Regions from separate parts of the Paenibacillus terreus genome, predicted to be linked through region 1. Evidence: riboswitches for the same ligand, from Rfam matches in the RefSeq annotation. Region 1 holds a riboswitch; the other holds the start of a gene.
What was found. A riboswitch is a leader RNA that binds a small molecule or an ion and turns the genes downstream of it on or off. The one in region 1 is predicted to bind cobalamin.

Region 1 (5,728 bases):
AAGGATCGGGCCAGTCAGGCGTTAAAGAATGAATTTCTGCGAAATGCGGTCAAATTTACAACAGAACGGCTGCGCAATGGCAAAAAAATGGCCTCTGAGGAGCACGGCAACTGGGAGGAATGGCGGGAGCGGGGGCGCCAAATCCGTCTGCATACGATCGCCCATCTTGATTATTATCTGAACTTGTTTGTGGAAAATGCCCGCGCGAACGGGGTGCACATTCATTTTGCCGATACGTCGGCAGATGCGGTGAGGATTTCGCTGGACATTGCCGCGCATAATCAGGCACGCAGCGCGGTCAAATCGAAATCGATGGTATCCGAAGAGCTGCACCTGAACGAAGCCTTTGAACAGGCTGGCATCGAAACGATCGAGACGGATTTGGGAGAGTATATCATTCAGCTTGCGGGCGAAGCGCCCTCCCATATCGTCATCCCCGCTATTCATAAGAACAGGTATCAGATCGCCGAGCTGTTGTCGCAGGAGGCGGGGGAGCAGCTGTCAGCGGACACGACCGTGCTGGCGGGATTTGTGCGCAGAAAGCTGCGGGAAAAATTTCTCGCGGCAGATATCGGCATGACCGGCTGCAACTTTGCCATTGCGGAGACCGGCTCGATGGTACTGTTTGAAAATGAAGGCAATGCGCGCATGGTGTCCACCGTGCCGCGGATACAGATCACCCTTATGGGCATGGAACGCATCATCCCCTCCTGGGCCGATCTGGAAGTGATGGCGACATTGCTGCCGCGTTCGGCAACGGGCCAGAAGCTGACGATGTACATGTCGGGCATTACAGGCCCGCGCCGTGCCGGGGATGCGGACGGCCCGGAGGAGATGCATATCATCATTGTGGATAACGGCCGCTCCAACCAGCTTGGCGATCCGGAATTCCAGGAGCTGCTGAACTGCATCCGCTGCGGTGCCTGCCTCAATGCCTGTCCGGTATACCGTCATATCGGCGGCCATGCCTATGGCGGAACCTACAGCGGGCCGATCGGTGCGGTGCTGACCCCCGCGCTGAACGGCAACGTGGCTGAATGGAACGACATTGCCAGCGCATCCAGCCTGTGCGGCGCGTGTTACGAAGCCTGCCCCGTGAAAATTCCCCTGCACGATATGCTTGTCTATCTGCGGCGGCGTAAGGTCGAAAGCGGACATGGCAGCAGGCTGGAAGGGATCGGCATGAAGGGCTTTGCGGCCGTGGCCGCCAACTCGAAGCGGTTCAGCGCGGCGGTGCGGTTGGGCCAGCTTGGCCAAAAACCCTTCGTCCGGGACGGTGGGGTTCCCCTGAAGCTGGGTCCGTTGAAAGGGTGGAACAATTACAGGGTTGCACCGTCTCTTGCGAAGCAGACCTTCCGTCAGCGCTGGAAGGAATTGGACCGTGAAGTGCGAAGCACGCTGCCCCAGCCGGACCCGGTGCTGCAAAGTCGGATGGAGGCTGTTTTGCGGCAGCGGAAAAGGGGGGAGCGGCATGAGTAGCCCGCATCAGGAATGGCTGGAGCAAATGGAATCCCAGTCACGCGCGAAGCAGCAGCAGTTTATGAACGGCATTGCTGCCAGACTGAAGCGGCCGCGTGTAACGGAACCCCCTCCGCATCCGCTGCGGGGCGCGCCGGGGTTCTGGCAGGCGTTCGAGTGGAGCGAGCAGGAGCGGATCGACCGCTTTGCCGCCAATTTCAGCAGCGTGGGCGGACATGTAGCCAGACTGGGGACAATGCAGGAAGCAGCTTCCTTCATCGTCGACAAGGCAGTCGAAATGGGAGCAAGAGCCATTCTCAGACAGGACCAGCCGGAGCTGGCGGCGCTTGAGCTGGAATCCGCCATTCCCGGCGCGGACATCTCTGTCTGGAACTCGGATTCCGAGAATTCCTGGAAAGCCAAAGCGGCTGATGCGGACTTCGGTGTCGTTATGGCGGATTATGCTGCTGCTTATACCGGTTCGGTGGCGGTGCTTTCTGCACCGCATAAAGGTCGCTCCGTAAGCCTTCTTCCCACCGTGCTCATCATTCTGGTTCCGGTGGAACGACTGAAGACCCGGCTGGGTGAAATTCTGACGGAATTTGATCAGGCTGGGCGTGATCAGCTTCCGGCAGGCATTCACTTTATCTCGGGCCCGAGCCGGTCCTCGGATATCGAGAATGACCTGACGATCGGCGTTCACGGGCCGGGAATTGTCTATGCTTTGATCATCGGGGGCTCGTGATCAATAGCCGTAAAAACGCCTATCGACGTACATTCTCAGAAGACAGACCGCGTTTAGCGGAAATTTTTCTTGCGATTTTAGGAGGCCTACTCCAGGAAATTCAAGCCTTAAGCGGAACGGCGTCCCGCTTAAGGCTTCTTGCGGTTTCGATTATTTCCCAGGAAAAGCAGCAGAACTTCTTGCTTCCTGTCTAAGCTCAGACCGCTTTGGCTTGGGGAGGGGACCAAAGAACACAGAGGCATAAGGAAGATAGCGTCCGGCCATGGATACTACGAACCAGGCAAGAGTCAACGCCAGCGCAAAACCGCCTGCATACCAGAGATGAAGCAGCCAGGCCGTGCCGGTTTGCGGCGAGAAAAGGCGGTACAGCAGCAGCACGATCGGGTGCAGCAAATACACGCCGAATGAAACCGAGCCCAACTGCGCCAGCCCGCGACCAAGGGCGGATCGGCCCTGATGGTACACCACGGAGGCGATTTGCAGCAGTACAAGTACGCTTAGCGAGGCGTAAATGTTGTACAGCAGCTCGTAAAGGAGTGAATTGTACAAAAGGCCATTCATACGCGTTTCATACCAGATGTACACATGCGACAGCCCTGCGGCCAGCCACAGGAGCCACAGCAGGCTCCAAACGGCGATTCGTGTTCCTGAGGCATGTTCCTTGCGCACAATGAGCCATTGTTTGATTTTCGGATAGTAGATGCCTAGCGCAGCGCCGAGCATGTAATATGCCATGTAAGAGAGCACCCAGCTGCCGCGGTTTTCCACCTGAAAGTAATACTTGTTGGCGATCACAAAAGCCCACTGCAGCGCAAAGCCTAGCACAACCGCCCAACTGTGCAATCCGCGAAACCTTTTGAACAGCCACAGGAACAACGGGAACAGCAGATAGAACTGCGCATTTATAAATACAAAGTACAAATGGGTGTAGGCTTTGCCGGTAACAAGCTTGGTGAAGAAGGAACGGGTCAGTTCTCCCGCATCCATACCGGGGGCTCCGGCGGATGTCTGCTGCAGGCAGAAATAAATCAGTGAAAAAACGAAATACGGCACCAGGATATACAGCAGTCTTTGCTTATAAAAATGCTTGATTAAGCTGCTGCCGAGCGGCCGGTCCAAATAGTTGTAAAAAAGCACAAATGCGCTCAGCGCAATAAACGTGGATGTTCCGAATTTCAGGAAGATGTTCAGAAAGTTATAGAAGAAATAATAGTGAGATTCCGTCATTTGCAGTGTGGCAGACGACGTGGAATGGACTGCTATAACCCCTATAATCGCAAATGCCCTGACAACCTGAAGCTCAGGGACTTTTTCCTTCTTGGCAGTGCCCATATACGAATCATGTCCTTTCGGTTTCTAAGTGCCGTTTCATTAAAACGCATTTTTCTGAAACAAAAGAAAGAGTTTACTGAAAATATGCTGAAAGGCCCATTATTGGATTAGATCTGAACTCGGAAATGTTATGTATTCCTGTTCCTGATATATGACAATGGAAAAATGAGATTATGTGACATGAATTTTAAAGGCTCGTCATTCTGTCCTGAGTCCGTTATAATGGAAGAATCTCGCAGGTGCCCTGGCCAAGGCCGGGGTTAAAAGGGAATAGGGTGAAAATCCCTAGCGGTCGCGCCGCTGTAACCGGGGAGCCTCCTTCCATACATGTCACTCAGCATGCTGGGGAAGACGGAAGGCAGGTACCGATCCGGGAGCCAGAAGACCTGCCTGCAGGTTCGCATCAGCCCTTCGCGGTTAAGGAACGGTGTACATAATATGGAGATCGGGACCCGTGTGTGGTCTGCGGTCTGTTCTCTTATGTACTCTTGCCCTCAGCCCTTTGCGGACTGAGGGCTTTTTTGGGTCAACATGAAGCCGGACGGGGAGGCTTATGCGAGATCACAAGTGCATGGGAGAGGATAAGAATGGAGCAAGTTGCAACGAAAAGAAGAGTTCTCGGCCAGGTTATGATCTGTAACGGCTGCTGCTGCGGTCATACAGAGAAGGGCAAACCGGGCATCCCGCTAGACAAGCTGAAGAGCAGATGGAAGGAAGAGAAGCTGCTCAAGAGTATCCAGCTGACAGTCACCGGCTGTCTTGGTCCTTGCGATATTGCCAACGTCGTATCGATTCAGACGCCGGACGGTCCGGTATGGTTCGGCGGCATCAAAGAGGAAGACCTTTATGATGAATTGCTGGAATGGGCGATCGCCTCGCGGGATGAGGACAAGCTGCTGGAGCTGCCGGCCAGTCTGCTTCCCTATCGATTCGAGCGTTTTCAGTAGAAAAAACAAAATAACTGATGTAACAAGTCCCACCATTTTTTGGTGGGTTTGTTGTTTATTCAAAATAAAGATTGGATTAACAGAAAATTTTTATTTATTATCCAACATAAGGAGCGACTGTTGAAAGCTATGATATTGTCGTTTCCTTAAAACTATATAAATACTCCATAATATTATATTTAATAAAGAAATTTGTTCATATAAAATTTCCTTATGTTCATACATAACCAAACGGATAAGGAGAAAGCAAAAAGTGAAGAAACGTATAGGGAAATTCAACAAAGTTTATGCCATGCAGCTTGCAACAATCTTTATAGGGTTTATCATATTCGGATTTTCAGAAAACATAAAGGGACCCGCTATTCCACGGATCCAGTATGACTTTCTGCTAAACGAATCACAATTGGGCACTTTATTGTCCCTTAATGCGCTTGGCTATTTAATCGCATGCTCTTTTACTGCTTATCTGACAAGAATATGGGGAATCAAGCGGGTAACCGTTATATCTTTTGCAGTGATGGCGGTCTCGGGTATTTTCATTTTCTTTTCTCCGTATTATGTTACGTTTTCTGCGTCATATTTCCTGATGTACATTGGAAACGGGATGCTGGAGATTGGATTGGCTATTTTAGGCGCCCGCATATTTGTGAGAAATACCGGCACAATGATGAACTTAGCCCACGGTTTTTATGGCCTTAGCTCGACGGTCGCACCGCTTATTGCGACGGGTCTGATGCAGGTTAAGATTAACGGTTCTGTGCTTGACTGGCGCGGTATGTATCTTGTCATGCTTTTATTATCGATCATACCGATTATATTTGCACTTTTTAGCACTTTCCCAGGGGATGAGATTAAACATGAAGATCGCGTTCCTCTGAAAACATTGATGCAAGACCCGGTTATATGGCTGATGGTGGTTATTTTATCATTTGGCGTTGTTTCCGAATTGGCTGTAGGTGGCTGGCTCGTTAACTTTCTTGAAAAAGCGTACGGCTGGGATACAGTTTCAGCTTCGGGAATGTTATCTGCTTTTTTCTTATGTTTTTCACTGGCACGGCTGTTGCTTGGACCGTTAACAGACAAAATTGGTTTTACTTTGTCACTGATTGTATTTGCAGGGCTATCTTCACTTTGTACTTTCATAGCCATTTTGGGGGGAGAGAGCCTGGCCTTTTTATTCGCTGCCGCCGGTATAGGGATTGCGATGATTTATCCAACCGTTATGGCTTTTATTGCCAAAAGGTAC
Region 2 (5,728 bases), on a different contig from region 1:
TTGAGGGGATCAAGCAATGTGTCATCTATGGCATGGGAATCGCGATGATTCCCAGAATAGCCGTTGAGCAGCAGCTTCTTCAGGAAGCTCTGTCCGGCTTTTCCATTAACCCGGGAGCTATCCAGCCGTTTTATTCGCAAATTCTTCTGTCCAAGAACAAACATATTACGGCGCCAATGAATCACCTGATTACATTGCTTACAGTGGATGATCATGTGTTTACATAATTATTGTTTTGCACCCCGTTTCTTAAAAGACGTAAAAGAAGCCTTTCTCCGGAACTGCAGCTCACCGCTTCAATTCCGGGAAAGGCTTTTTTGATTTTGAAAAACAAATAACTATTTCATATCTTCGACTTTATCAGGGTAAAACCCGCTGGCCAGTGTCCTTAACGCCATCGGTGCGCGTACCCCTTCTGCCGCCGCTGAAAGAGGCATCACAACAAAGCGTTTGTTCTTGATGGCGGCAACATCCGCTAATGCAGCATTGCTCAGCAGCAGAGCTTTCTTTTGGTCCACGCTTGTATCGCCATAATCGACGATGACAATGAGATCCGGGTTACGGTTCACAACCTCCTCCCAGCTGACCGTGGCCCAGCCTTTTTCGATATCATCAAAAATGTTCTTTCCGCCCGCCATGTTAATCAGGCTTGTCAGATAGGTGTTGGCGGCCGTAAACGCGGTATCATCCCCACTGTCATAGACAAATACCTTGACGGGTTCGCTGACCGTACCGATGCTGTCCTGAATTTGCCCGACTTCCCGTTTCATAGCATCCACAAGAGCTTGCGCCCTCTCTTCGACTTGAAAAATCCGGCCGATATTCAGGATGTCCTGATACACGTCCTCCAGTGTCGGACCGGTCTTGTTCGAAGACTCCTGTACATAAGTTTGCACACCTTGCCCGGCGAGCTCAGCCCTGGAACCAAGCGTCTTCTCGGTAAATGCGCTTTTCCAGCCCGCGTAGGCAAAATCCGGATTCGCCGCAAAAAACACTTCCTGGGACGGGTATTGTTCCGACAACACCGGAATTTTGTCGTACTGTTCTTTATACTCAGGAAGGATTTGGTCATCCAAATAAGCCGTCCCCACCATGGAATTCTCCAGGCCAAGCGCCAGCATGACCTCCGTGGCATGCTGGTTCAGCGTAACGGCACGCTGCGGCGGCTCGGTGAACACAAGCTTTTCCCCCATATTTTCGATGACAACAGGCTCTTTCCCTGAATTCTGCCGGTCCGGTTGCGCCCCGGCTGGTGATATGGCCGCTGCTTCTTGAGAAGCACTGCCACACGCAGACAGCAGGCAAATCAATGCTGTGCCAACCATGCACAAATTGAATAATCTATTAAATTTAATCATGGCTTCCTCCGCTTGTCCAATCATTTGGACTGATATTTGCCATTCCGCTCATCTCTGGCAGAAATGTTATTGACGGTTTGCCTGTCATTGGATGCATGACAACTTCAGTCGCCACTTCAAAAATGGCAAACAGCAGCCTGGGCGTGAGGATTTCCTCCGGTGTCCCGGTGACAATCACTTTGCCATCCTTCATGACAACCAAGCGGTCACAGTAGCAAGCTGCGATGTTGAGATCATGCAGAGCTGCCAATGAAGTGATGTTGAGCCCTTTTACCAGATCCATGATTTGCAGCTGATGCTTGATATCCAGATGATTGGTAGGCTCGTCCAGGATGAGAAATTTGGCCTGCTGGGCAAGCGCCCGCGCGATCAAAACACGCTGCTTTTCACCGCCTGACAGGGTTGAGAAGCTGCGCCCCGCATCCTGCAGCAATCCGACACGTTCCAGCGCCTGCTCCACCAGCATCAGATCCTCCACGCTATCCGGTTGATACCATTTTTTATGAGGATTACGCCCCATCATGACCATGTCCTTGACGGAGAAATCAAAGGCGACCGGCGCTTCCTGGCTGACGACAGCGATCTGCCGGGCAGTCTCTCGATGCGATATGGAATGCAAATTCTGTCCGTCAATCGAAATCCGGCCGGAATCAGGCTGCAGGACACGGTAAATATTTTTCAGAAGTGTGGATTTCCCGCTGCCGTTTGGCCCGATCAGCCCGACAAGCTCGCCCTTCCGCACATGCAGCAGAACGGAATCAATCAGCTGTTTATCCTGCACGCTGTAGGAGAGCCCTTCAACTGACACATTCATTTACCGTTCCCCCCACCAAATGAGTATGTACTTCTCCGCAGCAGCCAGATGAAGAACGGCCCCCCGCATAAGGCTGTAACGATGCCAATCGGCAGCTCTTCCGGTGCCAGCACGAGCCGTGCGGCCACATCAGCCCAGATCATGAATATCGCGCCAAGCAGCATGCTTAGCGGCAGTACCCGGCGGTGATCTGAACCGGTCATCATCCTCGCGATGTGTGGAATCATCAACCCGACGAAGCCGATAGAACCGCTTACAGAGACAATCGTGCCTGTTATCAGGGCTGCAATAACGACGAGTAAAATACGAAAAGCGGCAATGTTGACTCCCAACGTCACTGCCGCCTCCTCCCCCATAAGCAGGGAATTCAGCGAACGATGCAGGGACAATAGCACTGCAGCTCCCACAGCCACGATAAGGGCCGGGACGGTCAGATGCTCCCATTTCGCGCCAGTCAGACTGCCCATCATCCAATACATAGCGGAGCGGATGCCATCCGCATGGGGAGCCAATGTGACGATAAAATTGGTGGCGGCTGACAGCATCATGGAAGTGACAATACCGGACAGCAGCAATCTCGTTGTTGAAATCTCTCCACCGACCTTGGCCAGTATGAACACGAGCACCATAGCAAGCAGCGAGCCTGCAAATGCGGAAAGAGGCAGCGCGTATATCCCGAGAAAGCGGAAGGCTCCGAAAATAATCACAAGCACCGCCGCTGTGGACGCCCCCGAAGAAACACCGAGGATGTAGGGATCAGCCAGCGAGTTCCGTGTCAGAGCTTGAATGGCAGCTCCTGCAACAGCGAGTCCCGCGCCAATGACAGCTCCCAGCAGGACTCTGGGAAACCGGATATTCCACACAATATGCTCCTGCGCTTTCGTCCACGATCCGTCTAGCCGGCCATCCAGGAGAGGAAGATGGGAAAAGGCGATGTTCCACACCTGTAGAGGATGAATCCGTACGGGTCCCAGCATGACAGCAATGGTAATGGAAGCGGTCAGAACAACCATCCATGCGAATAAATGAACCGCAAACCATGCAGGTTTAGCCCGGAGCCCTCCATTCTGTTTTTTGATCATTTAACTCCTTTCCTCTCTTTGCCGCGCAAGGAGATTGTAATAATGCACAGCAAAAAAGCACCCTCAAGTTTATGAGAGTGCCTGTACTGGATCAAAGTAAAGCGCAGAGCAGCTTCCAGCCTGTTTCATCACCTTGCCAGGAAATGAAAGCAGCAGTAAGAAAAGCCCGACGACATCATCGTGAACCGTGCCGGCCACCCCCTATCCGCGTAGGTTTGTGACAATCCAAGAAGCAGGCAGGTCTCCTGACTTGCGCATCTTCGCCGTCTGCGGTCTTCCCATCGAACAACGACAGTGACCATGAACTTGCAGAACGGCTCCTCGCTTACAGTGGCGGGACCGTGCCGGATTTGCACCGGCTTCCCTTTTAAGACGAGGCTGTGCTTTCACACACCTCGCCACCTGCTCTTTTAAAATATTTAAAAATGTGAGTTTAAAACAATATAATGGTAGCATGTATAGAAACTGTTGTCCATTGAAGTGCGGCACTTTCTTTGCCTCAAATCAATTGACTTCTGTAATGAGAGCGGCTTCTGCAATCATGGGCAAAACAAGAAGCCTTCCTTCGGAATGGCTGCTCGCGCCTCATTTCCAAGAAAGGCTTTCTTGTATTCTGTATAGGATATATGGATTAACCGGGATTCGGAATGGTTCCAAGCACTTTGTCCAAATAAAGTCTGGCTGAAGCTTGGTCTCCACAAATAGCCAAACTTCGTTCTTCATCCTGGTTCAGCTTGTTTCTGGCTGCCTTTGCCACATCCTGAGCCTGCTCTTCGGGAACCGCAACTACACCATCGATATCCCCGATAATCCAGTCCCCTGGCTGGATGCTGACTCCTCCTGCAGAGATCGGGATATTCGTATGTCCACCCCCGTATTTATTACCTGAGGCAATCGTTGCGCCTCTGCTGAAGACTGGGAAATTCAAGCTGCGGATCCCTTCAATATCCCGAATGACGCCGTCAACCACCAATGCCTGGAGCCGGAAGGTCTGAGCGAGTCCCACGACGAAATCTCCCGCGACAGCGCGGCGTGTGTCCCCCTGTGCGGCGATGACAAGAATATCTCCTGGCCGGGCCTCCCGAATCCCCTGCAGAACGGCGAGATTATCCCCGGCAGGAATACTTACCGTAAATGCCCTCCCGGCGATCTTGTGCTGATGATCGATGGGTTTGATGGCATAATCCAGATTCGTCAATCCACCCAGGACATCCGAAATGCAAGTCGTCGGCAATCCTTGAAAAATGTTATCGATATCGGACATTTTCTTCTCTCCTAATATTTTATGAGGTGGGCACGGTTGAATGACGGTTCGCGGGCACAGGCAAACCGAGATGCTCCCGCAGCGTGCTTCCTTCGTAATCGGTCCGGAACAGTCCACGGTTCTGCAGTTCAGGGATGACCCCCTCAACAAAGTCATCGAATCCGCCCGGCACATAAGGGGGCATAATATTGAAACCGTCAGCCGCATAACCTTCGAACCACTTCTGAATATGGTCAGCCAATTGAATTGGTGTACCGACCACGATCCGATGCCCGCGCGCTCCCGCTACCTCGCGGAACAACTGACGCAAGGTCAGCCCTTTGTCCCTGGCAAGCTTCATCAGCAGCTGAGGCCTGCTCTTGCGGCCGCTCGATTCCGGGATATCCGGAACAGGATCATCCAGGGAGTAGCCGCGCAGATCATATTCAAAGCGTTCCTCCAAAGTATCATAGGCCCGGGAATCATCAATAAAGCTTTGCAATTGCTCGTATTTCTCCCTGGCCTCCTTCTCCGTTGCTCCGATGACAGGGAACAACCCGGGAAGAATATGAACATGCTCCGGCGGCCGGCCATATTTCGGGAGCAATCCTTTCAAGCCGCTATAGAAATTCTGGGCATCCTCATAGCTCTGCTGCGCAGTAAATACCACCTCTCCAATCTGTGCGGCCAGCTCCTGACCGGGGCCGGATGAACCCGCCTGAATGATGACAGGATGACCTTGCGGACTCTGACTTACATTGAGCGGACCTTTGACGGAGAAATACTTGCCCTTATGATTCAGTTCATGTACTTTGCGCTTGTCGATGTATTCTCCTGTCTCCTTGTTTACAATGTAAGGTTCCTGTTCCCAGCTGTCCCATAGTCCTTTCACAACTTCAACGAATTCAGCCGCACGCTCATACCGCAAACTGTGGTCCAAATGGTCTTGTGCCGAGAAGTTAAGGGCCGCTTCATGCGTTGACGTAGTCACCACATTCCATGCCGCCCGGCCATCGCTCAGCTTATCGACGGAAGCAATAAGGCGCGCCAGATTAAAGGGATCATAATAAGTGGTTGAAGCCGTAACCGCCAAACCGATCCGGCGGGTTACCGTGGACAGCGCCGCCAGCAGTGTGATTGGCTCAAACCGTGCTACAACGGAAGGCGGGCTTCCGGCGGAAGTTGTGAGTCCATCCGCCAAGAAGATCATATCCAGCTTCGCCTGCTCCGC

Region 2: it holds a riboswitch for cobalamin, as region 1 does, so the genes downstream of both, ACE5KN_RS10420 (FecCD family ABC transporter permease) here and ACE5KN_RS21880 ((2Fe-2S) ferredoxin domain-containing protein) in region 1, are expected to answer to the same signal.

Annotation. Positions count from the first base shown of each region.
Region 1 covers NZ_JBHIRX010000014.1:58,983-64,710, forward strand. Annotated here, with positions in the region: gene ACE5KN_RS21865 (LutB/LldF family L-lactate oxidation iron-sulfur protein) at 1-1,479, shown strand, start outside; gene ACE5KN_RS21870 (LutC/YkgG family protein) at 1,472-2,203, shown strand; gene ACE5KN_RS21875 (acyltransferase) at 2,354-3,535, opposite strand; cobalamin riboswitch at 3,756-3,943, shown strand; gene ACE5KN_RS21880 ((2Fe-2S) ferredoxin domain-containing protein) at 4,123-4,482, shown strand; gene ACE5KN_RS21885 (MFS transporter) at 4,736-5,728, shown strand, end outside.
Region 2 covers NZ_JBHIRX010000004.1:270,098-275,825, forward strand. Annotated here, with positions in the region: gene ACE5KN_RS10405 (LysR family transcriptional regulator) at 1-227, shown strand, start outside; gene ACE5KN_RS10410 (ABC transporter substrate-binding protein) at 339-1,358, opposite strand; gene ACE5KN_RS10415 (ABC transporter ATP-binding protein) at 1,351-2,172, opposite strand; gene ACE5KN_RS10420 (FecCD family ABC transporter permease) at 2,169-3,254, opposite strand; cobalamin riboswitch at 3,473-3,675, opposite strand; gene ACE5KN_RS10425 (RraA family protein) at 3,886-4,518, opposite strand; gene ACE5KN_RS10430 (LLM class flavin-dependent oxidoreductase) at 4,538-5,728, opposite strand, start outside.